Regions from separate parts of the Aeromonas sp. 160P genome, predicted to be linked through region 1. Evidence: riboswitches for the same ligand, from Rfam matches in the RefSeq annotation. Region 1 holds a riboswitch; each other region holds the start of a gene.

Region 1 (10,635 bases):
GAGGGCCAACATGACGTTGGCCCTCTTTTTTTGCATCCGCGACTCACTCAGGCAGTTAACCGGCCACCAGCGCCGCCATCACATAGACATCGAAGCGGTTACCCTTGGTCTCGATGGCCATGCTGGGTTTGTGCTCATTGAGCCAGCCAGCATAGGCCGGGCGCTTTATCACCACCCGCTTGTTCGCCATCTTGAGCGCCGCCGGCAGCAGGGCATCCGCATCGAGATCCGGCCCCACCAGCGACTGGAATACCCGCATCTCTTTTTTCACCAGCGCCGACTTCTGCTTGTGGGGGAACATGGGGTCAAGATAGATGACGTCAGGCCGCTCTGGCAGCGCCAGCAGGTTATCCACCGCCGGGCCTTGCAGCAGCTGCATCCGCTCGCTGACCCAGGGGCCAATCTCGGGATCCTGCACCGCCCGCGCCAGCCCATCCTGCAACAGGGCGGCCACCACGGGGCTGCGCTCGATCAGAGTCACCTTGCAACCGAGAGAGGCGAGCACGAAGGCATCACGGCCCAGCCCGGCGGTGGCATCCACCACGGTAGGGGTGGCTCCGGCCTTGAGCCCGACCGCCTTGGCGATAGACTGGCCACGGCCGCCGCCAAACTTGCGGCGATGCGCCACCGCCCCTTCCACAAAGTCCACATAGACTGCACCCAATTTGGGCTCATCCAGCTTGCGCAGCTCCAGTCTCTCTTCAGTCAGTACCAGCGCAAACGGGGCCACAAACTCCACCTCTGCAAGGCGTAAACGCAGGGCGTCGAGCTCGCCATCACGGGCGGGTACTTCACTGATAACCTGAATATGGGGCATAGGGGGCAGACTCATGACACGCACAGAAGCGGCCATGATAACAGAAGCGGTGGATCAGCTCACGACCGTGAGGCTCATCCCCTGTTGATTGAGGGCGAGGTAATCGGTCAGGTCGTCATAGGCCAACGGGCGGCTGAGCAGGTAGCCCTGAGTGAAGGCACACCCCTTCTGACAGAGGAAGTTGAGCTGCTCACGGGTTTCCACCCCTTCGATCACCACCTCCATGCCGAGGTTGTGCACTATGTTGATGATGCCGTCCAGCAGCAGTCGATCCTGCTCGTTGAAGGGGATGTGGCGAACAAAGGAGCCATCTATTTTGACCAGATCGACCGGGAAGGTACGCAAGTAGTTGAGCGCCGAGTAACCGGTGCCGAAATCATCGATGGCCAGCAGGCACCCCGCTGCACGCAACGCATCGATCCGCACCCTGTGCTGATCACTACTCTCCATCAGCAAGGATTCGGTAATTTCGATGACGATGTCGGCAGGATCAAGCCCGTAGTGCTGAATCACCTTGAGCCACTCGCTCGCTTCCGGATCTATGGTCTGGAACTCCAGGGTAGAGCGGTTGATCGACATCTGCAGCTGCGGGAAACCGGATTGCTGCAAGCGCGCCAGATCCCGGCACGACTGCCACAGCACCAGTGCCCCCAACCCCTGAATCAAGCCGGCCTCTTCCGCCAGCGGAATGAACTCAGCGGGGGAAACCTGTCCCCAGCGGGGATGATACCAGCGTACCAGCGCCTCCAGCTTGGCAACCCGCCCGCTGCGGTTATCCCAGATCGGCTGGTAGGCCATGGTCAGCTGTTCCAGCTTGATCGCTTCAGCCAAATCCTGCTGCATCTGGTGGCGCTGGCGCACCTCTTCCCGCATGGTCGCGCTGTAGGCACCCAGCAACCTCCCCTGCCGCTTTGCCGCAAACAGTGCCTGTTCGGCGTTGCGTAGCAGCTCGTCGCTCTCGCTGCCATCGACCGGACAAAGGGTCATGCCGATGGTCGCGGTGACATAGAGCTGCTGGTTGGCCAGCATAAAGGGACGGGCGAAGCTGCCGATCACCTGTTTGGCAAACACCTCCGCCTGACGGCGAGTGACGATACCGGGCACCAGAAAGGCAAACTCGTCGCCGCCGATACGGGCCACCATATCTTCGGTACGCACCCGGCTCACCAGTCGATCCGATACCTCCCGCAACAGGGCATCACCGGCCTGGTGATCCATGCTGTTGTTGACCGCCTTGAAGTTATTGAGATCGAGCACCATCAGGGAAAAGCGTTCGCCCCGCTCGCAAAAACGACTCAAACAGCGGCTAAACAACCAGCGGTTGGGCAGGCTGGTGAGGGTGTCATAGTTTGCTTGGGCGGCGATCTTCTGCTCAGCCTGCTTGGTTTGGGAAAGATCGCTGAAAATGGCGATATATTGCTGGATTTTTCCCGCTTCACGCAGGGTACTTATCATCAGCTGCTGCGGATAGAGCTTGCCGTTCTTGCGCTTGTTCCACACCTCGCCGCGCCACACCCCCACCCGCTCCAGCGCATGGTACATGTCGGCATAGAAGGTCTGATCGTGTAGCCCGGACTTGAGGATGCTGGGACGCTGGCCACGGGCCTCGTCACCACTGTAACCGGTGATCTGCTCGAAGGCCGGGTTGACCGAGATGATGCGGCTATCGGCATCACACACCAGAATGGCTTCGGAGAGGTTGTCATAGACCCGGTGGGAAAGTTTAAGCTGTTCGGCATGACGCTTGAGAGGATCGATATTCTCCAGCAGCACCATCAGGTAGTCCGGCTGCTGTTGCTCGTCAGTGATAAGGGTAACCGTGACCCGCCCCCACAGGATCTCCCCCCCTTTGCGCAGGTAGCGCTTCTCCAGCGTAAAACGACTGCACTCACCACGGTGAATTTGCTGGTAGCACTCGAGACTGCGTTGCCAGTCCTCGGGGTGATTGATGTCAGAGATGGATCGCTGCAGCAGCTCGTCGAGGGAATAACCCAACATCCTTTCAATAGCCGGATTGGCCCAGAGGATCCGGCCAGTGAGATCCAGCTTGCCGATCCCCACCGGAGCCTCAAAAAGCATGCTCTGCAACACTTGGGGGGCATCAGGCACTGGCTGCGGCAGCTGTCGCTGCAACAGCAACGCCAGCTCGCGGCCCGCCAGTGGCCCCAGCAGCCTGAGCAAGCCCATCACCCGGCCCATATCGGTTTGGGGCTGGCGATAGAGCAAACTGCAGACACCTATGGTCTCGCCGTCAGCATTCTTGAGGGCAATCCCGACATACGCCCGGGCTTGCCACTGGCGGGCAAGTGGCATCTCGGGGAACAGCTGTAGCAGACGATCGCTGAACCAGGCCTCGCCCTCCTGCCAGGTAATAGCATCAGGGGTGGTCGTCAGTTGCAGCGTCAGGGTATCGGGGTCAAGGGAGGAGGGATAGGCCGCCTGTACCGTCAAGTGGGTGTCATTGAACGCCCCACTGGAGATCAGGACGACATCAGCCATCACAGCAGCGGCGATTTCACTCACAAAAGTATCGAAATATCCCCGCCCGCTCGAATGAGCCAGACTGGAGATGATTTGATAGACGGAATCGAGAGCTCGCCTCATGGCAAGTGGCTTTCTCACCTTGACTGATTAGAACACGACTCTACTGAAGAGCCGCGGGCAGTGCAAATATGCAGTCAGCAAGATATTAAAAAGACTCGAAAAAAGGGACCATAAGGTCCCTTTTTGTCGCACCAGTCACAAATTGACCCTACAAGGTCATAAATATGTACCTGCTTGAAGCTCACCCCGGTTCTGGAGGAGAGATATCACGCAGCGATCCCGCTGTGGCGCAGCAGGGCATCCACCTTGGGCTCGCGGCCACGGAAGGCACGGAACAGCTCCATTGGCTCTTTCGAGCCCCCCTTCTCCAGAATGTGCTTCAGGAAGGATTGGCCGGTGACCGGATTGAAAATCCCCTCCTCCTCGAAGCGGGAGAAGGCGTCAGCAGAGAGCACTTCAGCCCACTTATAGCTGTAGTAACCCGCCGCATAGCCACCGGCAAAAATGTGGGAGAAGCTGTGCTGGAAGCGGTTGAACTCGGGTGGCGTCATCACCGCCACCTGACTGCGCACTTCAGCCAGCAGGTTCGGGATTTGATCCGGGTTGGCCGGGTCAAATGTCTGATGCAACCGGAAGTCAAACAGAGAAAACTCCAGCTGGCGCAGCATCTGCATCGCCGCCTGGAAGTTGCGGGCCGTCAGCATCTTCTCCAGCAGATCAGCAGGCAGCGGTTCGCCGGTCTCATGATGGCCAGAGATAAAGGCCAGCGCCTCGGACTCCCAGCACCAGTTCTCGAGGAACTGGCTCGGCAGCTCCACCGCATCCCAGGCCACGCCGTTGATCCCGGCGACACCGGCCACGTCGATGCGGGTCAGCATATGATGAATACCGTGACCGAACTCGTGGAACAAGGTGACCACTTCGTTGTGGGTAAACAGCGCTGGCTTGCCATCCACCGGGCCGTTGAAGTTGCAGGTCAGGTAGGCCACCGGCTTTTGCAGCGAGCCATCCTGACGGTAACGACGACCCAGGCACACATCCATCCAGGCGCCGCCCTGCTTGTGTTCACGGGCGTAGAGATCGAGGTAGAAGCTACCACGCAGCTCATCCTCGGCATCGAAGATGTCGTAGAAGCGCACGTCCGGGTGCCAGGTATCAATGCCGAGACGCTCGCGCACCTTCATGCCAAACACCCGCTTCACCACTTCGAACAGCCCCTTCACCACCTTGCTGGCGGGGAAGTAGGGGCGCAACTGCTCGTCGGAGATGGAGAATTTGTGCTGCTTGAGCTTCTCGGCGTAATAGGCGAGATCCCAGGCGGCCAGCTCGCTCTGACCATGTTGCTCGGTGGCGAAGGCGCGGATCTCCTCCAGCTCGGCTTTGCCTTGCGGCAGGGATTTGGCCGCCAGATCGGTGAGAAAGCTCACCACCTGTTCGGTCTTGTCCGCCATCTTGGTCGCCAGCGACAGCTCGGCATAGTTGGCAAAGCCAAGCAGCTGGGCCAGTTCGCGGCGCAAGGTGAGCAGCTCGCTCATGATGGCGGAGTTGTCCCACTTACCCCCGTTGGGGCCCTGATCCGAGGCGCGAGTGGTGAAGGCCTGATACATCTCGGCACGCAGTTCGCGGTTGTCCGAGTACATCATCACCGGCAGATAGGAGGGGATATCCAGAGTGAACAGCCACCCCTCTTTGCCCTTGAGTTCGGCCATCTGACGGGCAGCAGCCCGCACGCTGTCGGGCAGACCGGCCAGTTCGGCTTCCTCGGTCACCGGCTTGTGCCAGCCCTGGGTGGCATCCAGCACATTGTTGCTGAAGCGGGAGGCCAGCTCGGAGAGACGGGCCTGAATTTCGCCGTAACGCTGCTGCGCCTCGGCAGGCAGACCGATACCGGAGAGGCGGAAATCGCGCAGGGTATTGAGGATTTCCTTGCGCTGGGCGCCGCTCAGCAGCGGGAAGTCATCGCTTTGGGAGAGGCCAAGATAGGCTTGATAGAGCCCTTCATGCTGGCCGACATAAGTCTGGAACTCAGAGAGCAGCGGCAGGCAGGCATCATGTGCCACTCGTAGCGCTTCGCTGTTAAGGACGGAATTAAGGTGGCTGACCGGTGACCAGATCCGAGCCAGACGGTCATTGACCTCTTCCAGCGGGGCAATCAGGCTATCCCAGGTGTGGGTTTCATTCTGGGCCAGCACATCGCTGATCTTCTGCTTGCAGTCAGCGATCGCCTGCACCACGGCAGCTTGCACCTGCTCTGGCTGGATCTGGCTGAAAGGGGGCAGTGCATCCATTGTCAGCAAAGGGTTATTCATCCCGGTTACCTCTTGTTAGGTCTTGAACAGACCGCTTTATCAGCTCTGTATGGTTTTCTAACATGTGGGCAACCCATGCAATAATCAAGCTGGAATCACACTCCAGCCCCCTTTTTGCCATCCGTCTCACAACCGGGGTGCCGCCAGCCAGCCGGGGGCCACCTCGCGTCAGCTAATGACACAGGCCGCAGCCCTTGTTCCCCATCATTCCCGTGCTACTGATAGGCATGCCACCGGTGGCGAGCATCAGGGTAAATTCCTCACCAACCCTGTGGCCATCAGGCTTTCCCCCCTCTTCGAACATCCTGTTATTTAAACAAAGACCCTCTGGAACACTTTGAATTATTAACTTTTTCCAAAATGTGACATACAGAAGAGCACGTTGATTAATTTATCTTCCCTCTCCTACCATATGCGGCTAATTTGGGGGGCCACTTGATTGTCTGTGCCACACAGAGGTCGGGTGAAAAAGGCAAGGTGGCTCGAAAGACCACCACGCAAAGCCACCGGTCTAAGGGATTTTCCTATGACAGCGGAGCTGCCCCCGAAGCCCATCCCCTGATGGGCCTCCTTTTGCAACGTACGGAGCAACAATGAACAAGTTCAAACTCTCCCTGCTGGGCTGCCTGATCGGCGCCACCAGCCCCATGCTGCACGCCGCCAGCGCAGGCCAGAACATGGTCAACCCGCAATCTGGCGTGGTAGTCGGCTACTGGCACAACTGGTGCGGCGGCGCTGGCTACAAGGGTGGCGTCGCCCCCTGCGTCAAGCTCGATCAGGTCAACCCGCAATACAACGTGGTCGATGTCTCCTTCATGAAGGTCTATGGCAGCAACCCGATCCCGACCTTCAAGCTGGATACCGGCACCGGCATGAATGAAAGCCAGTTCATCGAACAGATCGCTGAACTGAACCGTCAGGGCCGCGCCGTGCTGCTGGCACTGGGCGGTGCCGATGCCCACATCGAGCTGCGCACCGGCCAGGAGCAAGCCTTCGCTGACGAGATCATTCGTCTGGTGGAGACCTACGGTTTTGACGGTCTGGACATCGATCTGGAGCAAACCGCAGTCACCGCTGCCAACAACCAGACCGTGATCCCGGCCGCCCTGCGCATCGTCAAAGATCACTATCGTGCCCAGGGGAAAAACTTCCTCATCACCATGGCGCCCGAGTTCCCCTACCTGACCGCCAACGGCCTCTACACCCCCTATCTGCGGGCGCTGGAAGGTTACTATGACTGGATCAACCCCCAGTTCTACAACCAGGGTGGCGACGGTATCTGGATCGACGGCTTCGGCTGGATTGCCCAGAACAACGATGCCCTGAAAGAAGAGTTCATCTACTACATGGCGGACTCGCTGATCAACGGCACCCGTGGCTACTACAAGATCCCCCACGACAAGCTGGTGTTCGGCATCCCGACCAACATCGACGCCGCCGCCACTGGCTACGTCACCAATCCGCAAGATCTGTTCGATGCCTTCAACAAGCTGAAGAGCCAGGGCCAGCCCCTGCGCGGCGTGATGACCTGGTCCATCAACTGGGACATGGGTCGTAACGCCGCTGGTCAGGCCTACAACGAATCCTTCATCAAGAGCTACGGCCCCTTCATCCACGAGCAGGAGATCACTCCGCCGATCGACAACGGCAAGCCGGTGTTCAGTGGCGTGAGCGATACCCGCATCAAGCAGGGCACCGCCTTTGATCCCATGGCCGGTGTCACCGCCAACGACAAGGAAGATGGCGACCTGACTGGCCAGATCCTGGTGGAAGGTTCGGTAGACAACCAGCGCATCGGTCTCTACCCCCTCACCTACAAGGTGAGCGATCGTGACAACAACGTCACCGAACAGCTGCGTAGCGTCGAAGTCTATAGCATGAAGCCGGTATTCAGCGGCGTCACCGACACCACGCTGGAGCTGGGTACCCCCTTCGATCCGATGACCGGCGTCAGCGCGAATGACGAAGAAGATGGTGACCTGACTGCCCAGATCAAGGTCAGCGGCAGCGTCGACAGCAACAAGGTCGGTCGCTACACCCTCACCTATCAGGTGACCGACAGTGCCGGTCAGCTGGTGACCCAGCAGCGCAACGTGACCGTCAAGGAGCAGGGCGCTATCTGTGAAAACGGTTGGGATGCCAAGAAGGTCTACGTCGGCGGCGACATCGTCAGCCACAACGGCAAGAACTGGCTGGCTGGCTGGTGGACCCAGAACGAAGAGCCGGGTACCACAGGTGACTGGGGTGTCTGGAAAGTTCAGGGTGACAGCGACTGTGACGGTGGCAACAAGCCGCCGGTGATCGACAGCAGCGACTTCACCGTTGGCGCCATGGCCAGCGAGTACACCATAGTCAACGGTCAGGTCAGCATCCGTTTCAACGTGACTACCGCCAACCCGGTACAGATCACTGCGACCCTGGAGCAGAGCGGCCGCAGCCACGGCACCACCAGCAGCAAAGTGAATGGCACCAGCTCGCTGGTACTGCAAGGCAGCAACGTCACTGACGGCAGCTATGAAGTGGTCATCAGCGGTCTGGCTGACGGCCAGAAGCCGGTGGTACAGCGCTTCCCGGTCACCCTGGCTGAAGAGAGCGACAACGGCGGCAACGATGGCGACTACCCGGCCTATGCCCCCAACACCAGCTATCAGGCCGGTGATCGGGTCAGCAACGCCGGCGGCAACTTCGAGTGCAAACCCTGGCCGTACAGCGGCTGGTGTGGTGGCTCTACCAGCCACTATGCACCGGGTACCGGCTCTGCCTGGAGCGATGCCTGGACCAAGCTGTAATCAGCAGGTCATAACCAAGAGGGAGCCGCTGGCTCCCTCCACCACGTCGCATCAACCGCGATTGGCACAGCCCGGAGTTATCTCCGGGCGACATTCATAACGAAAGAGGGGAGCCATTGGCTCCCCTCTTTTCTATCCGTTACACGCTCGGTCACGTCTGCTTAACGGGCATCTTCCTTCAGCCACTGCGCCACGCGCTTGGCGAAATAGGTGAGGATGCCGTCGGCCCCGGCCCGCTTGAAGCAGAGCAGGGACTCCATGATGCACTCCTTCTCTTTCAGCCAGCCGTTCTGGATCGCCGCCATGTGCATGGCGTACTCACCACTAACCTGATAAGCGAAAGTCGGCACGCCAAACTGATCCTTCACCTGACGGATCACGTCCAGATAGGGCATGCCCGGCTTGACCATCACGCTGTCAGCCCCTTCCTGAATATCCAGCGCCACTTCGTGCAAGGCTTCGTTGCTGTTGGCCGGATCCATCTGATAGGTGGCCTTGTTGCTCTTGCCGAGGTTGCCGGCAGAGCCAACCGCATCACGGAATGGGCCGTAGTAGCAGGAAGCGTACTTGGCGGAGTAGGCCATGATCTGGGTGTTGATGAAGCCGTTCTCTTCCAGCGCAGCGCGGATGGCACCGATGCGGCCATCCATCATGTCGGACGGCGCGACTATGTCGACCCCGGCCTCGGCATGGGAGAGCGCCTGCTTGATCAAGATCTCGGTGGTGATGTCGTTCAGCACATAGCCTTCATCATCGATGATACCGTCCTGACCGTGGGTGGTGAACGGATCGAGCGCCACGTCGGTGATCACCCCCAGCTCCGGGAAGCGGGCCTTGAGGGCACGCACGGTGCGCTGGGCCAGTCCGTCCGGGCTGTAGGCCTCTTCCGCCATCAGGCTCTTGCTCTGAAGCGGGGTGACCGGGAACAGGGCGATGGCGGGCACGCCCAGCTCTACCAGCTCGGCAGCCTCCTCCAGCAGCAGATCGATGGAGAGACGCTCCACCCCCGGCATGGAGGGAACGGCTTCCCGGCGGTTCTCCCCTTCCAGCACAAACACCGGATAGATGAGATCGTTGACGGTCAGTACGTTCTCGCGCACCAGACGACGGCTGAAATCATGTTTGCGCACTCGGCGCAGGCGGCGGCCCGGAAAGGCGCCCGGAAGAGTTGTAGCCATGAATCACTCCTGGAGAGGAAGTTGGAAGAACGCGGCGGAGGTGGCCCGGGTGTGGGCCAGCAAGGCCTCGGGCGCTTCACCACGACAGGCCGCCACCACCTTGGCGATATGCGGCAAAAAAGCGGGTTCGTTGCGTTTCGGGCGGGGTTTCAGATCCCGTGGCACCAGATAGGGGGCATCGGTCTCGATCATCAGCCGACCGGCCGGAATGCGGGCTACCTGCTCGCGCAGCAGCTGACCGCGCCGCTCGTCACAGAGCCAGCCGGTCACCCCGATATGCAGTCCCAGCGCCAGACACTCGTCCAGTTCTTCATCGGAGCCGGTGAAGCAGTGCAACACAGCCCCCGGCAGCTTCGGCAACCAGGGGCGGAGGATCTCGATGAAACGGGCGTGCGCATCACGACAATGCAGAAACACCGGCATCCCGAGCTCGGCGGCCAGTGCCAGCTGGGCGTCGAATACCGCATCCTGTACCGGACGGGGGGAGAAGTCGCGGTTGTAGTCGAGGCCACACTCACCAATGGCCACCACCTGCGGCAGCGCCGCCAGCTCGCGAAGGGCGGGCAGGGTCGCCTCATCGACACTCTTGGCATCGTGAGGATGGACCCCTGCGGTGGAGAAGCAGTAGCCCGGCCAGCGGGCGGCAAGCTCGGCGCTGTCGCGGCTGCCAGCCAGATCCGTACCGGTGAGGATCAGTGCTTCCACCCCGGCGGCGCGGGCGCGGGCTACCAGCTCAGGCTGCTCACCGGCGAACTGGCTGCTGGTCAGGTTTAAACCGATATCGATCATGGGATAAGACGTTCCGAACAAAAGGAATACATATCAGGCATTTGAAAACCATCTACTCGATGGGCCAACACCATACGCCTCGAACGGGAGCATGAAAAGAGGAAGGGAGCCTTAGCTCCCCTCGTTCTGCTATTCCTGCGGACTTCGTCATCCTCTCGCCGTCCGGCAAAAAGGTGACGAACAGAGCCTCAGCTCTCCCCATCCGGTTG
Region 2 (10,635 bases), 3.6 Mb from region 1:
ACCATCGGCTGGGGCCCCACCAAGTTTTCCATCGTTGAAGTCGATCAGGCGGCCACTGCCTACAACAATCTGGTCAAGCGGAAGGATGCCGCCGATGTGGAGGTGAACTGGAACCTCTGGAGTGGCGATCTGGGCCAGAGTGCCAAAGTGTTGCTCAATGGCCTGGAGGTGTGGTCCGGCCCCTCGGCCGCGGCGGGGAGCGCCAAATTCAAGGTGAAGAAAGGGGGGCGTTACCAGATGCAGGTGGCGCTGTGCAACGCCGATGGCTGCACCCTGTCTGATGCCAAGGAGATCGTGGTCGCCGATACCGACGGCAGCCACTTGGCGCCACTCAAGGCCGCGCTGCAAGAGAACAACAAGCCCTACGCCAACAAGTCCGGCAAGGTGGTGGGGACTTATTACGTGGAGTGGGGGGTCTATGGCCGCAAGTTTACCGTCGACAAGATCCCGGCCCAGAACCTGACCCATATCCTCTATGGTTTCACCCCCATCTGCGGCGGGGATGGCCTCAACGACAGTCTCAAAGGGATCGAAGGGAGCTTCCAGGCGCTGCAGAAGGCGTGTGCTGGCCGCGCCGACTTCAAGGTGGCGATGCACGATCCCTGGGCTGCCATCCAGATGCCGCAAGGCCGCCTTACCGCCCATGACGAGCCTTACAAGGGCAACTTTGGCAACCTGATGGCACTCAAGCAGGCCTATCCGAACCTCAAGATCCTCCCCTCGGTCGGTGGCTGGACTCTCTCCGACCCCTTCTACTTCCTCGGTGACAAAACCAAGCGCGATGTGTTCGTCGGCTCGGTGAAGGAGTTCCTGCAGACCTGGAAGTTCTTCGACGGTGTGGATATCGACTGGGAGTACCCGGGCGGACAGGGCGCCAACCCGAAACTGGGCAGCCCGAGCGATGGTGCCACCTATGTGACCCTGATGAAGGAGCTGCGGGCCATGCTCGACGAGCTGGAGGCCGAGACCGGTCGCCAGTATGAGCTCACCTCGGCCATCGGGGCAGGGGGCGACAAGATCCAGGATGTGGACTACAAGGCGGCCCAGCCTTACATGGATCACATCTTCATGATGACCTACGACTACAACGGTGGCTGGAGCAACACCGAGCTGGGTCACCAGACCAACCTCTATGCGGCGAGCTGGGATCCCAATACCAAGTACACCACCGACAAGGCGGTCAATCAGCTGCTGGCGCAGGGGGTTGACCCCGGCAAGCTGGTGGTCGGGGCCGCTATGTATGGCCGTGGCTGGACCGGGGTGAGCGGTTATCAGGGCAACAACCCCTTCACCGGCAAGGCGACCGGCAAGGTGAAAGGCACCTGGGAAGATGGGGTGGTGGATTACCGCGACATCGTCAACAACCGGATGGGGGCTGGCTGGGAGCAGGGTTACGACGAAGTGGCCGAGGGGCCCTATCTGTTCAAGGCGGCGACCGGCGATCTCATCACCTATGACAACGAGCGTTCGGTCAAGGCCAAGGGGCAGTATGTGCTGGCCAACAAGCTCGGTGGCCTCTTCTCCTGGGAGATCGATGCCGACAACGGCGACATCCTCAACGCCATGCATGAAGGATTGGGCCACGGCAGTGGCATCACGCCGCCGGTCAACAAGCCGCCATTGGCCAACGCGGGCAGTGACCTCAAGGTGACCGGCCCGGCCGAGGTGACGCTGGATGGTTCGGCCTCTCACGATCCGGAGAACAGCGCTCTCAGCTACAGCTGGAAGCAGATCTCCGGGCCGCAGGCTGGCTTGCTCGATGCCACTCAAGCCAAGGCCCGCGTGGTATTGAACGCCGTGGCAGCCGACATCAATCTGGTGTTCGAGCTGACGGTGACCGATGACCAGCAGTTGAGTGCCAAGGATCAGGTGGTGGTGACCAACAAGGCGCCGCAAGCCAACCTGGCGCCGGTGGTGAGCGTGCCAGCCACGGCATCTGTAGAGTCGGGCAAGCAAGTGACCATCAAGGCCACCGCCTCCGATCCGAACGGTGATCCCCTGACCTATCAGTGGAGCGTGCCGGCAGGCCTCACCGCGACAGGCCAGAACAGCGCCACCCTGATAGTGACCGGCCCGAGCGTGACCAGCGACACCGGCTATGACCTGAGCCTCACCGTCTCCGACGGCGGGCTGGATGCCAGCGCGGCAACCCGTCTGACGGTCAAACCGGCCAGCGGCGGTGGTGGCTGCACGGCGACCGATCCGGATGCAGTCAATTGGCCAGTCTGGAAAGCGGCAACCACCTATAACAGCGGTGACAAGGTGAGCCACAACCAGCTGGTGTGGCAGGCCAAGTACTGGACTCAGGGCAACGAGCCGAGCCGCACCACGGATCAGTGGCTGCTGGTGAGCAAGGTGCAACTGGGTTGGGATGCCAATGTGGCCTACAACGGTGGCGAGATCACCACTTATAACGGCCGTCAGTGGAAGGCGCAGTACTGGACCAAGGGCAGCGAGCCCGGCAAACACGACGTCTGGCAGGATGTGGGGGCCGCCAGCTGTAAATAAGAGTTGAATGGTCACGGGGCATGCCAGTCATGCCCCGTTTTTTTTGTCTGGCAATCAGTGCCAGCGCCTCTTTACCCCACCGCGCTCTGACATTCAGTGGGCCACCACGCCACTTTTTGGTTAGGGGCGGTACTGGCGACCCCGGGCGTAAAGTCAAACGAACAATTTTGTCGTATCTGAATGGTCAATTGGGTGGGGGGAGGCTGCGGGGCCGGTGACAAAAGCGCGCTGATAAAACCATTATTAATTCATGTTCAGGGTGGTATTTCGTAAATGACACTTTTGTTAGTTATTGTTTTTTATCGGTTTATTTTATGGCTCGATCCATGGCCAAGCCATGGCCTCTGTTGTTGTGAACAAAGTGTATGTTTCAATCATCTGGCTTTAAACAATTAACCCTTAAAAATTAAACACTTGTGGCGTTTCTTTTCGAGGGAAAAGGCAATGGTCGGATTTGTTTAATCCCTTGAATACCCATATAGTCAATCAGTGATTATTTATCGCCGAGAATAAAGTTGTGCTAAGGGCAAACCGATTGAAAAGTCGGGACGCAAAGCTTCCGGTTTAAGGGACATGTTTACCTAAGATAGCGGGGCCACCACAGTGTTATGCAGACTGCCTTTGCCAAGGGGTGGTCATCTTTGTGTTACCTGTCGTGTTGCGTTGCCCTTTCGTTTTTCAATAACGTAAAGGAAAGCAATATGCTAAGTCCAAAACCTGCGTTGCTGGCCATGATGGTCGGTAGCCTGCTCGCCTCATCGGCCGCCTATGCCGCCGCTCCCGGTAAACCCGCCATTGGTTGGGGCCCTACCAAGTTTGCCATTGTCGAAGTCAATCCCTCCGCGAGTGCATACAACCAACTGGTGACCCGCAAAGACGCCGCCGATGTCACCGTTACCTGGAACATCTGGAGTGGCGATATTGGCCAGACCGCCAAAGTGCTGCTGGATGGCAAGGAAGTGTGGTCAGGTCCCTCTTCTGCGGCCGGCACCGCCACCTTCAAGGTGAACAAAGGTGGTCGCTATCAGATGCAGGTCGCGCTGTGCAACGGCGATGGTTGCACCCTGTCTGATGCCAAAGAGATCCTGATTGCCGATACTGATGGTAGTCACCTTGTTCCGCTCAAGCCGACTCTGCAAGAACACAACAAGCCCTATGCCAACAAATCCGGCAAGGTTGTCGGTACCTACTTCGTTGAGTGGGGCGTTTATGGTCGAAATTTCCCGGTAAACAAGATCCCGGCACAGAACCTGACCCATATCCTCTATGGCTTCACCCCTATTTGCGGCGGTGATGGCATCAACGACAGCCTCAAAGAGATCGAAAACGGCAACAGCTTCCGAGCGCTGCAAAAATCCTGTGCCGGTCGCGAAGATTTCAAGGTTGCGATCCACGATCCTTGGGCTGCGATACAAGCGCCACAAGGCACGCTGGGTGCCTGGGACGAGCCCTACAAGGGCAACTTCGGTAACCTGATGGCCCTCAAGCAGGCCTATCCGGACCTGAAGATCCTCCCTTCCGTCGGCGGCTGGACTCTCTCCGACCCCTTCTACTTCATGCATGACAAGGCAAAGCGTGACGTGTTCGTCGCCTCGGTCAAAGAGTTCCTGCAGACCTGGAAGTTCTTTGACGGCGTCGATATCGACTATGAGTTTCCGGGTGGTGACGGCGCCAACCCCAACCTGGGCGACAAGACCAAGGATGGGGCTACCTATGTGCTGATCATGAAAGAGCTGCGCGCCATGCTCGACGAGCTGGAAGCAGAGACCGGTCGCACCTATGAGCTGACCTCTGCCATCGGTGCCGGTTATGACAAGATTGAAGATGTGGATTACAAGGCTGCCCAGCAGTACATGGATTACCTCTTCGTGATGAGCTACGACTACAACGGTGGCTGGAGCAATACCCAGCTGGGTCATCAGGCCAACCTGTATCAAGCGACCAATGGCTCCGCCAACAAGCGTTACAACACCAATGAAGCGGTCAATCTGCTATTGGCACAAGGTGTCGACTCCGAAAAACTGGTGGTCGGTGCGGCGGCTTATGGCCGTGGCTGGAAAGGGGTGAGCGGCTATCAGGGCAACGATCCCTTCACCGGTACCGCAACTGGCAAGATCAAGGGTACCTGGGAAGATGGCGTGGTCGATTATCGCCAGATCGTCAATAACCACATGGGTGCGGGTTGGGAATACAACTACGACGAGACCGCAGAAGCGGCGACCCTGTTCAAGCCCTCCACTGGCGAGCTGATCACTTATGATGACGATCGCTCCGTCAAGGCCAAGGGCCAGTATGTGCTGGCCAACAAGCTGGGTGGCCTCTTCTCCTGGGAGATCGATGCCGATAACGGCGACATCCTCAACGCCATGCATGAAGGCCTCGGTCATGGTGAAGGGATCACCCCGCCAGTCAACAAGCCGCCGGTAGCCAATGCGGGCAGCGATGTGGCGGTGACCGGCCCGGCCACCCTGATGCTGGATGGTTCCGCCTCCCACGATCCGGAAAAGGGTACCCTGACCTACAGCTGGAAGCAGATCTCCGGTCCGCAGGCCGTACTGGGTGATACCACGCAAGCCAAGGTTCGGGCCGATGTGAACGCCGTCAGTGCCGATACCCAACTGGTATTCGAGCTGACCGTGACCGATGACCAGCAACTGGCTGCCAAGGATCAGGTGGTGGTGACCAACAAGGCACCGCAACCCAACCTGCCTCCGGTCGTTACGCTGCCTGCCAGCTTCAAAGTAGAAGAGGGCAAGCAGGTGAGCATCACTGCCAAGGCATCCGATCCCAATGGCGACGAGCTGATCTACCAATGGCAAGTGCCTGCCGGGATCACGGCCACCGGCCAGAACAGCGAGACTCTGGTCGTCACTGGCCCCGCAGTGGATGTCGAGACTGGCTATGACCTGACCCTGACCGTCTCCGATGGCGCACTCGACGCCAGCGCAGCAACTCGTCTTACCGTTACGCCGATTAACGATGGCGGTGAAGGTGGCGACAGCTGTACCACCACAGACCCTGAAGCTGCCAACCAGCCTGCATGGCAGGCCAGCAAGGTCTACAACGGTGGTGACAAGGTCAGCCATAACCAGCTGGTATGGCGTGCCAAATACTGGACCCAGGGCAATGAACCGAGCCGCACTGCGGATCAGTGGTCACTGGAGAGCCAGGTTGATCTGGGCTGGAACGCTGCTGTTGTCTACAACGGTGGGGACCTGACCAACCACAACGGTCGTCAATGGAAGGCCAAGTGGTGGACTCAAGGTAATGAGCCGGGCAAGCACGATGTCTGGGTTGATGTCGGTGCAGCAAGCTGCCGTTAAGTTGAGATCATTATGATTGTGGCGGGGTCTGTTCAGACCCCGTTTTTGTCTGCTAATAAAGTTAAGAGAGCAACAATAATGAAAAAAAATCGCATCACCCTTCTGCTTGCCGGCTTGATGCTGAGCGGCCACCTGTGGGCGGCCGAAGCATACGACATCAACAAATCCTATCCGGGCGGTAGCCAGGTCAACTACAACGGCCAGGTGTTCGAGGCCAAGTGGTGGGTCAACCCGGGCCAGACTCCCGGTATGGCGGCTGCCAACGAGTGGGATACCCCGTGGAAGCTGATCGGCGAAGGTGAAGTGACCCCGCCGGACAATGGCGACGGTGACGACAAGCCCACTCCGCCCACACCAACACCTACGCCGCCGGATGGCACCACAGCTCCTGTCTATATGAGCCAGGCAGAGCTGGATGCCAAAGAGCAGACGCTGACTGACTTCCCCGGAATGGAAGCGGTCAAGACATCTATCGCTACCCGCGACAATCTGGTGGTGGAAGCGGTGCAAGCGGGCCGTGCCGACAACCCGGATAACGTCAAGCTGGTGGAGAGCCTGCTCAGCGAGAGCCAGTTCAACTACCTGTTCCCGCTGCGTGCCCCCGAGTACAGCTATCGTGGTCTGCTGCAGGCGGCTGCCAAGTTCCCGGCCCTGTGCAGCAACTACAGCGATGGTCGCGATGCCGAGGCTATCTGTCGCAAGACCCTGGCGACCATGTTTGCCCACTTCGCCCAGGAGACCGGTGGCCACGAGAGCTGGCGTCCGGAAGCCGAATGGCGTCAGGCGCTGGTCTATGTCCGTGAAATGGGCTGGACCGAAGCGATGCGCGGCGGCTACAACGCCGAGTGCAGCCCCAGCGTATGGCAGGGTCAGCAGTGGCCATGCGGCACCTTCGACAATGGCGAGTTCAAGAGCTATTTCGGTCGTGGTGCCAAGCAGCTCTCTTACAACTACAACTACGGCCCCTTCTCCGAGGCGATGTTTGGCACGGTGCGCACCCTGCTCGACCAGCCGGAGCTGGTGGCTGACAGCTGGTTGAACCTTGCCAGCGCGGTGTTCTTCTACACCTATCCGCAGCCGCCCAAGCCTTCCATGTTGCACGTCATCGACGGCACCTGGCAGCCGAACGAGCATGACAAGCAGAACGGTCTGGTACCCGGTTTCGGGGTGACTACCCAGATCATCAACGGTGGCGTTGAGTGTGGCGGCAATGCCGAGCATGCCCAGTCCCAGAACCGTATCAACTACTACCGCGAGTTTGCCAACTACCTCGCCGTGCCGGTACCGGCTGACGAAGTGCTGGGTTGCAAAGGGATGAAGTACTTTGACAACGAAGGCGCCGGTGCCCTGCCTATCTATTGGGAGCAGGACTGGAGCTATGTGGCCGAGAATCCGAACGGCGGCAAGAGCTATGCGTGCAAGCTGGTGGGTTACCAGACCCGTTTCAGCGCCTTCAAGGAGGGGGATTACACCCGCTGCGTCCAGCACTTCTATCCCGAGCTGGTGATTGAAGATAATGGCGGTGGTACCAACCTGCCACCGGTGGCCAGCATCACAGGCCCGGCGCAGGCCGAAGGCGGCAGCAAGGTAACCCTGTCGGCGCAGCACTCCAGCGATCCGGAAGGCAAGCCGCTGGCGTATGCCTGGACCATTCCGGCTGGTGCTTCTGCCCCGGCACTGGATCAGGTCACGCTGGAGCTGACCCTGCCCAAGCCGGCCAGCGATACCAAGCTGGATATCAAGCTGATGGTGACCGATGAAGGGAACCTGAGCCGCAGCGCTAACCACGCTCTGCTGGTCAAAGGGGAAGAGGGGGGCGTAACCCCACCGGATGGTGACTACCCGGCCTACAAAGCGGGCACTCCCTATAAAGCGGGCGAGCGCGTCAGCAATGGCGACGCCAGCTACGAGTGCAAACCGCATCCCTACACCGGCTGGTGTTCCGGTGCAGCCTGGGCTTATGAGCCCGGCAAGGGAACCGCATGGAGCGATGCCTGGATTAAGTTGTGATCCGGCAATAAGCCAATGCAATAAAAGATGGGGCCTGCGGGCCCCATTCTTGTTTGGTGGAGTTCAGGTTTGGCCGAGGACTCTCTCTGGCCGGGACAGGACAGCACCTGATGGCGCTGCGATAGGATGTGTGATGTAGTTTTATTACTGTTATTTATGAAACACTTTCACGACTCACTTGCCGTAGCGAAAGTAGTATTCACGGGTGGACGGGGCATAGGCATCTTTCTCTACAATGCCGCTCTTGGTGGTTGCGCCCTTGAGGCGGAACAGGACTGCCAGATTCTCAAACATAGATTACCTCATCGCTCTGTCATTTATGGTTATGGTGTGTGATCTGGATCACGGTTTGATCCTATGGCTATCTGTGAGCTGGATCAACTTTTTATGTTGTAAATTTACCGAAATCATAGAAAGGGTTTTCAAATGCAACATTCTTTATGGAAAGGGTTTCTTGTTCATGGAGAGGGTTTATTGGGGTGATGAGGGCGAGTTTGTTGGCGCACCTGCAATATAAGGCAAGAGAACGGAAGCGTTGCATCGGAAAGGGGCCGGCTGCATAGGCTGCACTCTATCGCGGCTTGAGATCGGAGTTTGAGCCGATTTGTGACATAAAACAGAGAGATAGCATGCTCCTTGCTGGTAAAAACAGCGGACTGCTGCAATTTTGACTAAACGAATCAATGGCGGTTATTTTAGGGTTGACAGCAAAGCTCACGATGCCTATCATCCGCCTCCGTTGCCGGAGATAACTTCGTCAGCGCCGAGGTGAGTTGGGGTTATAGCTCAGCTGGGAGAGCGCTTGCATGGCATGCAAGAGGTCCGCGGTTCGATCCCGCGTAGCTCCACCAAATTCTCCTCGAACAATCTGGAATCAAAGGGGTTATAGCTCAGCTGGGAGAGCGCTTGCATGGCATGCAAGAGGTCCGCGGTTCGATCCCGCGTAGCTCCACCAGGTTCCTGATTGAAATGAAGTACCCAGGGCAGTGCGGTGTGTATCACCCAAGCCGACCTTTGTGGGGTTATAGCTCAGCTGGGAGAGCGCTTGCATGGCATGCAAGAGGTCCGCGGTTCGATCCCGCGTAGCTCCACCACTATTTGCAGTAACAGATGACGGGCCGCCAGAACCCGCTGTCTGAAAAAGAATTTGGGGTTATAGCTCAGCTGGGAGAGCGCTTGCATGGCATGCAAGAGGTCCGCGGTTCGATCCCGCGTAGCTCCACCAAATTCAGAATGACTTTAGGTCATTCACACAAATCGGGGTTATAGCTCAGCTGGGAGAGCGCTTGCATGGCATGCAAGAGGTCCGCGGTTCGATCCCGCGTAGCTCCACCAAATTCTTGTGACAAGAAACAAAAAGGCCACCGCATCGCGGTGGCCTTTTTGTTGTACGAAAATTTTATTTCTCCAGCCGAACAGTGTGGCCGCAGTGCTACCATATTGCATTCACACGTTCAGGAGGGCGGGTATCAATTATGGCAATTATCTCTAAGCACTATGCGCAGTTGGAAAGCGGCTACCGTGAAAAAGCCCTGAAACTCTATCCCTGGATATGTGGACGCTGCTCTCGGGAGTTCGTGTACTCTAACCTTCGCGAACTGACGGTTCATCACATCGATCACGACCATACCAACAATCCTGAAGATGGCAGTAACTGGGAACTGCTTTGTCTGTACTGTCACGATCATGAGCATTCAAAATACACCGAAGCTTATCAATATGGGTCAACGGTCGTTGCTGGCGAAGATGCCAAAAATGCTGCCGGTGGTGCGACCCATAACCCCTTTGCTGATTTAAAAGCGCGGATGAATAAGAAGTCGTAGAGGGATTGCTGACAGAATGGATTCATACCCCTTTGCGGGTCAGCTCCCTGTGGGTGGTGTAACAGGGACGCAGATGTTCCTGGCGTATGATTGAGCTAGGTGACCTAATTGTTATGCTGGCCGGCATCGTGTCTTCATCGGTTTCGAATGGAACTTTTCTATGCAGCGCATTCTTTTTGTTGAAGATGATCCCGAGATAGGCCAACTCATCAGCCGTTGGCTTGGTCGCCACGATATGGAGGTGATCCTCGAACCCAGAGGGGATATGGCACTGGCCCGGGTCGAGGCCGAACAGCCCGATCTGGTGCTGCTCGATATCATGCTGCCGGGGCAGGATGGCATGTCTCTCTGTCGGGATCTGCGGCCGCGCTTTGACGGCCCCATAGTGATGCTCACCTCGCTGGACAGCGACATGAACCAGATCTTGAGTCTGGAGCTTGGCGCCAACGATTACATCCTCAAAACCACCCCACCGCCGGTGCTGCTTGCCCGCCTGCGGGTGCAGTTTCGCCAGCACCAGCAAACATCAACCCAACCCGTTGCCATCAGCAGCGTTCCTCAGCAACTGCAATTTGGCCGATTGCACGTCGATGGACCGGGTCGGGATGTGCGGCTTGATGGCGAGAGCATTGCCCTCTCGACCGCTGACTTTGATCTGTTGTGGGAGCTCACTTGCCACGCTGGCCAAATATTGGGACGGGAAACTCTCTTTCGCAGCCTGCGCGGTCGGGAGTATGACGGCCAGGATCGCAGCATGGATGTGGCCATCTCCCGCCTGCGCCGCAAGCTCGGGGATGACCCCGACAACCCGACCCGGATCAAGACGGTCCGCCAGAAGGGCTATCTGTTCGTTCCCCACGCCTGGGAATAAACCTCTTTCGGGAGCACCGCCATGCGCCGTCTCTTTATCCAGTTCTATCTGTTGCTGATCGGCTGTTTTACCCTGGCCATCCTGCTGGTGGGCGTGGTCT
Region 3 (10,635 bases), 940 kb from region 1:
GGCCAATGGCCGGGCTGCTTGTTATTGTTGCTGGTCGATTGCACCTAGTGGTGGCATCGGCTCGCGCTGGCGGGATTACAGCAACCCCTGACCCAGACCCCGCAGCCGATCGCTGAGGGTGCCAGCCAGCAGCTGGCGCTGCATCCCCTGACCGGCCAGCGTCACCAGCAAGGCCCCCAGTGTTGGCAAGCCAAGCCAGATGGCCCAGTGGAACTGCCACTGCCCCTCGAACCACCACCACTGCAGGCCAAAGGAGCAGAGCTCCACCACCATGGCGGCGCAGAGCCCCGCCAGCAGGCCACTGGCCACCAGCTCCCAGCGCAGCATCTTTTTCAGCAGGTCGCTGCTGGCACCCAAAGTGCGCATCAGCAACAGCTCGCGCCGACGCTGAGCCATGCTGGCCTGGGTCTGGGTCAGCAGCACCAGCAGTGCCGCCACCGTCACCAGCCCCAGCATCAGGGCCAGCGCCCGGCTCACCTGCTGCGATACCTGAGTGAGCCGCGCAATCAGGTCATCCACATCGATAAGGCTCACTGTGGGATGACGGCGGATCAGCTCCACCTCGGCGCTGCGCCCTTCAATCGGCAAACGATAGCTGCCCAACCAGGTGCTGGAGAAAGAGGCCAGCAGATCCCTGGAGAAGATCATGTAGAAGTTGGGGCGCATATTGTCCCACTTGATGCTGCGCAGACTGGTGACCCTGGCTCCGAAGCTGCGTCCTTCAATCGTGAAAGCGAGCATATCCCCCAGCTTGATATCGAGCCGCTTGGCCAGCTCGCTATCCACCGACACCTCGCCGGGGCCGGAGAGCCACTTCCCGGCCACCAGCTTGTTGTCGGCTGGCAGAGTGGCCGTGGTAGTAAAGTTGAGCTCCCGATCGACCCCTTCACGGCCACTGCTAGCCCCCTCGCCCACCACCTCACCAGCGATATGGGTCAGCCTGCCGCGCACCATGGGATAGAAATCGGAGGTGGTGGCCCCCGCGGCAGCCAGCTCGCTGAGGATCCCCTCCCGCTCGCTCTCGGCCACATTGACCAGAAACCGGTTGGGCGCATCGGCGGGCAGGCGGGCCGAAAACTCATCCAGCAGATCGACCCGGGCCGCCCAGAGCAAGCCAAACAGCATCAGCGCCAGCGCAAAACCCGCCAGCTGAAACAGGCCACTACTGCGCTCGCGCGACAGGTGGGCCAGCGCCAACCTAAGAGCGTGCGGCCCCTTCACTCTGGCCCCCAACCGCAACATCAGGGATGCCAGCAGGGCCAGCAACGCCATCAGCAATCCCATGCCACCGACCAGGCCCAGCGCAAGTTTCACATCAGCAGTGAACCCCCACACCAGCGCAAACAGCCCGAGCAGGCCGACCGGCAGGGCCAGCCAGGGTGGAATGCCCGCCTCCAGCTCGCGGCGCAATACCCGCAGCGGTGGCACCTTCAGCAACCGCAAGAAGGGCACAAAAGCGAGCAGCAGGGTGATAAAGAGCGCCACCGCCACTCCAAGGGCAAAGGGGCGCCAGGAGGGGGGCGGCAGATCCGGCGGCAACAGGTCCCCCAGCAGTTGCAAGGTGATCCACTGCATGGCGGTGCCCGCCACCAACCCCAGCAGCGCCCCGATCAGCGTCAACGACAGTAGCAACACACTCATCAGTTGCCACAGGCTGGCACGGGATGCCCCCAGCGTCTTGAGCAGCGCCACCATATTGGTCTGGCGCTCGGCAAAGTGGCGCACCGCAATGCCCATCGCCAATGCCCCCAGCAACACCCCGCTTAACGAGGCGAGCCGGAAGAAACGCTCGGCATTGGCCAGCGAGCGGCCCACTCGGGATTCACTGTCATCCGGTTTGATCCACTTCTGTCCGGCCTGCAATTGCGGCAGCAGCCACTGTTCGTAACGGGCCAACGATTCTCGCGGCCCCTTGAACAGATAGCGCCACTGCTGGCGGCTACCCGGTAACAGGGCGCCGGTCGCCTCGATATCGGCGCTATGGATCAGCGCCCGCGGTGCCAGCAGGAAGGGGCTGAAGCCCTGATCCGGCTCCTCGCCAAGCAGACCTGCCACCTTGAGCACCGTATTGCCCACCTCCAGCTCATCCCCCGTTTTGGCCTGCAGCAGTTGCATCACCCGGGCGGAGAGCCAGATCTCGCCGGGGGCCGGGGCGCGGGCCGGTTCCAGCACCAGCTTGCCGTAGAAGGGAAAACCGTCGGGCACCGCCCGAATGGAGGCGAGCTGCAGCGCATCGCCGTGAAACAGCATGCTGTTGAAGCTGACGGTGGTCTGCAGCGCCAAGCCCTCCTGTTTCGCCCGGGCCAGCCAACCATCCGGCAGGGCGGCGGCGGTGCGCAGCACCCGATCCGCTCCGATAAAGTCACGGCCCGACGCCTTGAGTCCGGCATCGAGCCGATCCGCCACCAATGCCACACTCAAGACACACGCCACGCTAAGCGCTAGCGCCAGCACAAACCAGCGCAGCTCGCCGCTGAAACCTTCCCGGCGCAGCAGTCGCCATCCCAATCGCCACTGCATCATCCCTTGCATCTCCCGCCTGATCCGCTGCTCACCCCGTTACACCACACCATGGGTCACCTCGCGATCCAGTCTGCCCGCCGTCATGACTACTTGCCGCTGGCAGCGTTCGGCCAGCTGATGGTCATGGGTTACCACCACTAGCGTGGTGCCGTGCTTGCGATTGAGTTCAAACAGCAGCTCGATCACCTTCTCGCCGGTCTTGCTGTCGAGGTTGCCGGTCGGCTCGTCCGCCAGCAGCAGGCTTGGACGGGTCATAAAGGCGCGGGCGATGGCCACCCGCTGCTGCTCACCGCCGGAGAGCCGTGGCGGCAGATGGTGCAACCGCTCGCCAAGCCCGACCGCGGCCAGCAGGTCGCGTGCTCTTGGTTCGCAATCCCGCTCCCCGCGCAGCTCAGCGGGCAGCATCACATTCTCGAGCGCCGTCATGGTCGGGAGCAGCAGGAACGACTGGAACACAAAGCCGATCTGCTCGGCGCGCAATCGGGCCCGCCCCTCCTCATCCAGCTCACCGAGAGATTTGCCGAGGATTTCGATGTCTCCCTGACTCGGCAGATCGAGCCCGGCCAGCAGCCCCAGCAGGGTGGACTTGCCGGAGCCGGAGGCGCCGACCAGTGCCACCGTCTCGCCGCTATTGACTTGCAGATCGATCCCTTCAAGGATGGTGAGGCTTTCCTGGCCGAGGCGAACCGATTTGCCGAGGCCCTTGACGACAATAATGGGGGTTGAACTCATGCTCTGTATCCTTTGTTCCAATTCCTTGATGACAATCCATAGCGGGAGTTGAATTGATGGTGCGTATTCTGTTTGCCTTGTTCGTTGGCCTCGGCAGCCTGCTCTCGTCGGCTCAGGCCCAGACCCTGCTGGTGCTGGGAGACAGCCTGAGCGCCGGCTATCAGATGCAGGTTGAGCAGAGCTGGCCTGCCCTGCTCAACCAGAAATGGCAGGAGGAGGGGGGCAAACACACCCTGCTCAATGCCAGCATCAGCGGTGAAACGACCCAGGGGGCGCTGGCCCGTCTGCCCGCTCTACTGAAGGAGCACAAGCCGGACTGGCTGCTGATCGAACTGGGGGGCAACGATGGCCTGCGCGGCTTCGCACCGACCATTACCCGCCAAAATCTGGCCAGCATGATCGCGCTCGCCAAGGAGCAGCAGACCCGTGTGGTGTTGACCCAAATCCAGCTGCCCCGCAACTACGGTGCCCGCTATCTGCGCCAGTTCGAACAGATCTTTCCCGAGTTGGCCCAGTCTAACGATCTGCCGCTGCTCCCCTTCTTTATGGATGATATTGCGCTGCGCCCTGAACTTATGATGAACGATGGTATTCATCCCACCCCGGCGGCCCAGCCCCAAATCCGCGATAAGGTTGCCCGCTTTATGGAGCCACTGCTCAACCAATAAACCCGCCTCTCTGAGTCAACATCCCATAAACAAACATCCCGCCAAAATCGGATGTTTTGAGCGGTCGACGATCTCTGCGTGGCACCTTGATTCAACCAATCCATCGCCAATACCCAATAACAACACATCCCGCCGAAGCGGGATGTGTTGTTATTGATTTAGCATAACCGGCAGGCAACTTCTCAGCTTTCCAGCACCTGACGCAGCCGCTCCTGGGCCACCCCCACCAGCAGGTCGGGCTGGAACTTGGAGATAAAGCGGTCGCAGCCCACCTTCTTGACCATGGCTTCGTTGAAGTTGCCACTGAGGGAGGTGTTGAGGGTGATAAAGAGATCGGACATACGCGGATCGCTGCGCACCTCGTGGGTCAGACGGTAGCCGTCCATCTCCGGCATCTCGGCATCGGTGATCATCAGCAAAATCTCGTCGGTCACCTTCTTGCCTGCATCACACCAACCTTTCAGCAGGTTAAGCGCCTGCAAGCCATCCTGACATTCAATGATTTCAAGGCCCAGTTGCATCAAGGTTTCTCGCACCAGATTACGGGCAGTACTGGAGTCATCGACGATCAGCACCTTGCGACCATGCATCTCGGGCAGGATATCCCGATCCAGCACCTCTTCTGAAATACGGATGTCATAGGTGATGATCTCCGCCAACACCTTCTCCACATCGATGATTTCGACGATCTGATCGACGCCGTCATCCGGAATACGGGTGATGGCGGTGAGGTAGTTGGCACGCCCAGCAGAGCGCGGTGGCGGCAAAATATCCTTCCAGGTCATGTTGACGATGTTGGCCACCTGCCCCACCAAAAAGCCCTGAATGGTGCGGTTGTATTCGGTGATGATGAGGTTGGATTCACTGTCGATGGGCATGTGGCGCATACCGATGGCACTGCGCAGATTGATCACCGGGATCGAGGTGCCACGGATGTTGGCCACACCGCTGATATTGTGGTGAGAACCGGGCATTCGGCTGAGGTGCGGCAGTTTGACCACTTCCCGCACTTTGAAGACGTTGATGGCAAAGATCTGGCGGGTGCCGAGACGGAACATCAACAACTCCAGGCGGTTTTCACCGACTAGCTGAGTTCGTTGATCAACTGAATCCAATATACTCGCCATATGCAACGTCCATCTGTTTATTAATCGACTCTATTATAGAGGCTGCCCGCCAGGAAAGGCAGGCGCATTTTCAACCAGATCGACCAACCAGACAAAAAAAGTGAGGCCGAAGCCCCACTTATCTCATTGATTTCAAGATTAATAACTACATACAGATTTCCAGCTGCCGTCGGTTGCCTTGGGCTCGCTGCTGGTCCACCAGTTGGCCTGCCACACCACCTTGTTATGGGTAATGCGATCGCCGCCATTGGCATGGTCCCCCTGCGGCCAGGTCGGATAGGCCTTGTAAGATGCAGGATTAATGCTCTGACTGCTGCAAGTGGTCCCCGGATTATCACCACCACCGGAACCCAGCACCGCCTCTGGCAGAGTCGGGAACTCGGCCTTGAGACCGGCGGTCTGGTTGCCGCTGATGATGCGGATACCGCTCGGCACACCGGCGGCTGGCAGATAGTAGGTCAGCGCCACTTCCACATCAGCTCCCGGTGTCCAGGCCTTCCAGGTCGGCAGGGTCAGCCCTACCTTGTGAAAGTCCTTCTCGCCCGCAATGCCGTCGGAGTTCTGGTTGCCACCGCTCTCAACCACTTTCAGCCCCATGCCGCTCTGGTCGGTAATGGTATCGGAGGTAGAGGTCGGAACCAGGAACTCGATACGGGTACCGCCCGGAATGGTCTGGGTCGAGTTGTTGGTGAGCTTGAGGGTCGGGTTGATCGGGTAGTTGGAGTCCCCTTCCTTGAAGCCGGAGAGGCTCACTGCGATGTCGAGCTGGGCCGCCGGAGCTGCCAGATCGTTCTGCTTGGTGTGGTACTTCGTCGCCTTGGCGAACTTGTCGTAGGCGAGCGTGGTCAGGGTATCCCCCATCCCGTACTCGTTCTTGGCAGGATCGAACGCGTAGTCGCCCGCCATCTCCCAGAACATCACACCACCCAGACCACGGTTGATGATGTAGTCGAGCTTGTGGCCCATTGACTCTTCATCTTCGGTGGAGAGGAACACTTTCTTCTCTTCGTTCCACAGCCAGGGCGCGTGGGCCTTGTCATCGTAGTAACGCACATACTTGCCTTGCATCACGTGAGCAGGGTTGTTGGGATCCAGACCCCAGGCTGTGCCGTAGCTCGGCAGGGTAGTGATGCCGAGGCTGGCCGCGTTCTCCAGGTTCTTGGCATGCCACATGGGCACGGCGCCACCGCCGATCTCTTTGCCGTTCTTGTCGAGATCATGCCAGATGTTGTCGATGCCGACCGCCCCGTTGCCGCACGGAATGGTGCTGCCACCGGTGCCGGGTTGGCAATCGCTCTGGCTCGGCAGGGCCGCCTTGCCACCCAGACCGTGGGTGCCACCACTGACCCCTTGCCAACCGCGGGTGTAATAGGGCACACCGACGTTGATCTTGCCGGCTGCCAGCGCACCACGGAAGTAGTGTGCCGACCAGGCCGCATTGAGGTAACCGATGCCGCCAAACTCTTTCTGGGTATAGACGCCCCAGTTGGCCAACTCTCCATCAGCCTTGTTATCAAACAGCGCCGCGTTGTGGCCGACAAAGTTGTTCCAGGCACCGTGGAAGTCATAGGTCATCAAGTTGACGTAATCGAGGTACTGGGTGACCTGGAAGTTCTCCATCCCGCGCAGCAAATAGGCCGACGCCGGTGAGGCGATGGTCAACATGTACTTGCGGCCATCTTCGTAACCAGCGTTGTCGAGCCGCGCCCGCAAGGTCTTCATCAGCACCTCGTAGTTGGCAAACAGCTTGGCCCGGCACTGGTTGGAGAGCGGGAAGTCGTTAGGATTGCCCGCATCCTTCATGGAGGTGGGGTATTCGTAATCGATATCGACCCCGTCAAAGCCGTACTGACGGATGAAACCGACTGCCGAGTTGGCGAGGGCATTGATGCCGTCGGTATTGACCGAGCAGTCGCCCTTGGTGGTGGCGGTGTAGAAACCGCGGGTATCAGCCCAGCCCCCTACCGAGATCAGGGTCTTCACGTCCGGATACTGCTTCTTGTACTTCGACAGCAGGTTGAAGTGGCCCTTGTAGGCGAATTCAGGATCCATCTCGGCACCCGGCACGCCGTCCCAGGTCATCTTGGTAGCAGCATCGTCCACCTTGATCAGGTGGCTCTGCTCATCCACAGCCGCGAAGGCATAGTTGATGTGAGTGATCTTGTTCCACGGAATGTCGCTCACCAGATAGGCTGGCAGGCCATTCTTGCCGGTGCGCCAGGAGGTGAAATAGCCGATGACCCGACGGGCGTGGTCATCCCCCATGCACTCGTAGCCATCCGGACGGTAGATCTGACGGATATCACAGGAGAGGTTTCCCCCATCTGGCGGCAACGCGGCCTCTTCGACAGTGACGGTTACCGCCGCCGACTCGCCGCTCAGATTGGTCTTGTCGGTGGCCACCAGCTTGAGGGCAGCACTGCCTTTGGCATCCGGCGTCCAATTGACCTGCCAGGGAGCAGTGGTATCTTCACCCATCTTCTTGCCGTCGACATAGAGCTCGACTTTGGCCACATCGTTATTGGCATCGGTGACATTGCCGCTCACCGCCACACTGCGACCCAGCGTCACCTTGGCGCCATTGGCCGGGCTGCTGATGCTCGCCTTGGGCGCCTCTGGTGCCACCACGGCGGCGACCTTGAAGCTGGAATCCGCTTCACTCAACACCTTGCCATCTTTATCCAGCGCCCTGGCTTTCAGAGCATGGGCCCCCACTCCGGCGGCACTCCAGCTGGCATTCCAGGGAGCGGCGCTCGCCGTAGCGACCAGCTTGCCGTCGATGAGGTATTCGACTTTGACCAATGCAGTCACCGGGCCGCTCAAGCTCACCGCCAGCGCCACGCTGGCACCTTCATTGAAACTGGCACCGGCAGCCGGTGAGCTGACAGCTACGCCGAGCGCCGGGGGTGGCACCTCGCCGCCATAGAGCCTCCAGGCATCGGCCCAGACCACACCAACGCCCGGTTCATAGTGATAAGGAGATGCCCCGCACCAGCCTGAATAGGGAAATTCTTTGCACTCGTAGAGCGCGCCGACGTTGCTGACGATATCGCCAGCCTTGTAGGCAGTACCGGATTTGTAGGCGGGATAAGCGGCCTGAGCCCAGGCGGGCGCAGCCGCAAGGGCGACCAGCATGGCAAGCCTGCTGGGTCTGAAGAGCTGTCGCATATTGTTATCTTCCTTGTTTTGTCTTGGCGTTGGTCACCAAGGCAAAGAACAATCGCAACCTGCATGATGGGCGCAGACAACTGGCAATGGACCTGCCACAAAAACCACCCTCACCCAGGGAAACCCCGCTATCTGGATCCATGATCAAGACCGGAGGCATTGCGCCCCGACATCACTACCGGTTTGCCCTTTACCTGGGTTCCGTGAGGAACAGGCCGAGTATAGGAAGCAACCTGCAGAGCCTCAATCTTAATTCTCGAAAGAAAATATGTGAGTTTCCGCCGCCCCCTCCGTTTTCAGTCAGCCGAAATTAATGTTTTTATCATTAATTTCATACTGTTAGCCAAGTCAAAAAAACCAAAATCACCCTCATTTGCATCCCCGTAATGTGCGTTGGCTCACTGGTACGACATGCCAGAAATGTGACAATGCGCGCCCTTGGTCAACGAGCCAAGGCTATGGAATCACTGGCAAAAATAAAAAAGGAACACCTAAATCATGTGTCATGACTCAGGTTTTCACCACCTCAGTCAGCAGGCCCAAACGTCTCGCTTCCCTCCCGTGACAGCTGGCAAACATATGGCGAATAGTTTTTTTGTAACGAAAATTTATCTGTTACAACGAGGTTAATTGCTCTACTCGGACCCTGATTGATAAAAACCAGTGTGAACGCAGGCTACAGCCAAGAGAAAACGCTTTTATTGCCGCGATACTGGGGATGTAACAGATTGCAGGTGCGGTAATGAATATTTGCACTCGGTCATACTTTTGAAACATGACGGGAACTTTTCATTGATATTTCGCACCGCGAACGTACTCTTATGGTTGTCCGATAGCCAAGAATCGGAACATAAAAAAACAACATGTGATGATCAGGATCGCCAACCACAGATGTGCCAAGACATCCGGGTTCGCAGGTAACCAAGACAAGATTTTTTCCCCTTAGGGGTTTTGATTGCAATGCCAATACCGAGCGGTAGGCCCGATGCCAACTGCCGGAAAAAAAGCTAAGTCCATAAAATCAGGAGCAATAAAAATGGAAAAAGTGATCTTCAAGCGCGCCGCTTTGAGTGCCGCTGTGGTAGCCGCTCTGGTCGCCCCCGGCATGGCATTGGCTGCTCAGGACATGATGAGCCCAACCTACGGCAAATCCTATGAGGCCTTTGCCGATGATGCCAAACTGAGCGGTGGCCTGTTCTACTTCCAGCGTGATCGTCAGCGCGTGGAAGGGCCTATGATGGCTGACCCAAACGACCCAGACAAACAAATTCCAAATCCTAAAGCTGGTAAATACAAATCCAACCTAAGCCACGCCACTGCTCAAGTCGCCCTGAATTTTAACTCTGGTTACGCGTGGGATTTCATCGGCTTAGATCTCGGTGGTTTCGGTGCTTACGACCTTTCAATTGATGAAACCAATGGTGTTAACGAAGAAAACGAGTTCAGCTTCATTGGCAGACAATGGGGCGGAAAAATGGATGGCGTTTCGGAAGGCGGGTTTAGCCTTTCTAACGCGGCACTGAAATTTAAATTGGGTGACAGTGTTACAGCTAAAGGTGGTTATACACAATTGTACGTTCCTGGTGTGATTGGTGTTAACTGGTCCTATCAGCCGGGTACCTATCGTGGTGGTCAAGTCGAAGGCAACTTTGGCGGTCTCTACCTCACTTACGCAATTGCCGATGAATACAAAGCACCATGGTTTAAAGAGACTGCTGGATTCTCTAAAAAGTCGATGTATGCAGGCAGTACTGCATTTAACGATGAAAATAGCATCGACTATATCCACGGCTTAGCTGCCCGTTATACCTTCGAAAATGGTACTGCTGTGACCGGTTCCTTCGGTCAGTCCGAAGGCTATATGGACAGTTACCACTTTAAACTTGCTCACAAGTTTGACGTACTGGGCGGCCTCTCCACCAGCTACCAATTCTACGGATCTGATACTGAAAACAATGACTATAACGGTCTGGCATGGCAGCAAGCACTGACTGCAGCTTGGAACTATGCCCAGTACAGTTTCCGTCTGGAGGGGATGTGGACCAAAGCGGAAGGCGATTTGGGTAACTATCTACCTCGTTTGACTACTGGCTATGCAAACTCTCAAGGTGCCAACGAAATTTGGTGGGACTCCCGTTCCGACTGGAACGAAAACAACGAGAAAGCGTTGTTTGCTGGCGTGACTCGTTCTCTGGATGACCTGGTTGGTGCGCCTGGTTGGACTGTCGGTGTATCTGGTGCTTACGGCTGGGATGCCGAAAATGGCAACAGCACTCGTGTTGACGGTAAAGAGTGGGCAGCTAACTTCGATGTCATGTACACCGTACAAGATGGCAAGCTGAAAGGTACTCTGTTCAAACTGCACTTCACCGATTACAACAACAAACAAGACGAATTGGGCAGCTGGTATTACCCGA

Evidence for each region. Region 1 has a riboswitch for cyclic di-GMP ahead of ACY8FN_RS03160 (immunoglobulin-like domain-containing protein). Riboswitches for the same ligand answer to the same signal wherever they lie in the genome.
Region 2: another riboswitch for cyclic di-GMP. It lies ahead of ACY8FN_RS19595 (glycosyl hydrolase family 18 protein); the one in region 1 lies ahead of ACY8FN_RS03160 (immunoglobulin-like domain-containing protein).
Region 3: another riboswitch for cyclic di-GMP. It lies ahead of ACY8FN_RS07615 (glycosyl hydrolase family 18 protein); the one in region 1 lies ahead of ACY8FN_RS03160 (immunoglobulin-like domain-containing protein).

Annotation. Positions count from the first base shown of each region.
Region 1 covers NZ_JBUXKV010000001.1:657,644-668,278, forward strand. The annotation lists gene ACY8FN_RS03145 (class I SAM-dependent methyltransferase) at 56-817, opposite strand; gene ACY8FN_RS03150 (putative bifunctional diguanylate cyclase/phosphodiesterase) at 872-3,421, opposite strand; gene prlC (oligopeptidase A) at 3,628-5,670, opposite strand; cyclic di-GMP riboswitch class I at 6,132-6,216, shown strand; gene ACY8FN_RS03160 (immunoglobulin-like domain-containing protein) at 6,264-8,459, shown strand; gene hemB (porphobilinogen synthase) at 8,621-9,637, opposite strand; gene ACY8FN_RS03170 (TatD family hydrolase) at 9,641-10,426, opposite strand; gene tatC (twin-arginine translocase subunit TatC) at 10,615-10,635, opposite strand, start outside.
Region 2 covers NZ_JBUXKV010000001.1:4,212,585-4,223,219, reverse strand. The annotation lists gene ACY8FN_RS19600 (glycosyl hydrolase family 18 protein) at 1-2,508, shown strand, start outside; cyclic di-GMP riboswitch class I at 3,024-3,111, shown strand; gene ACY8FN_RS19595 (glycosyl hydrolase family 18 protein) at 3,210-5,831, shown strand; gene ACY8FN_RS19590 (glycoside hydrolase family 19 protein) at 5,910-7,841, shown strand; tRNA gene ACY8FN_RS19585 (tRNA-Ala) at 8,617-8,692, shown strand; tRNA gene ACY8FN_RS19580 (tRNA-Ala) at 8,721-8,796, shown strand; tRNA gene ACY8FN_RS19575 (tRNA-Ala) at 8,860-8,935, shown strand; tRNA gene ACY8FN_RS19570 (tRNA-Ala) at 8,991-9,066, shown strand; tRNA gene ACY8FN_RS19565 (tRNA-Ala) at 9,101-9,176, shown strand; gene yajD (HNH nuclease YajD) at 9,317-9,664, shown strand; gene rstA (two-component system response regulator RstA) at 9,825-10,535, shown strand; gene rstB (two-component system sensor histidine kinase RstB) at 10,557-10,635, shown strand, end outside.
Region 3 covers NZ_JBUXKV010000001.1:1,599,833-1,610,467, reverse strand. The annotation lists gene ACY8FN_RS07635 (ABC transporter permease) at 76-2,523, opposite strand; gene ACY8FN_RS07630 (ABC transporter ATP-binding protein) at 2,560-3,255, opposite strand; gene ACY8FN_RS07625 (arylesterase) at 3,312-3,923, shown strand; gene ACY8FN_RS07620 (chemotaxis protein CheV) at 4,106-5,050, opposite strand; gene ACY8FN_RS07615 (glycosyl hydrolase family 18 protein) at 5,189-8,218, opposite strand; cyclic di-GMP riboswitch class I at 8,334-8,416, opposite strand; gene ACY8FN_RS07610 (OprD family outer membrane porin) at 9,255-10,635, shown strand, end outside.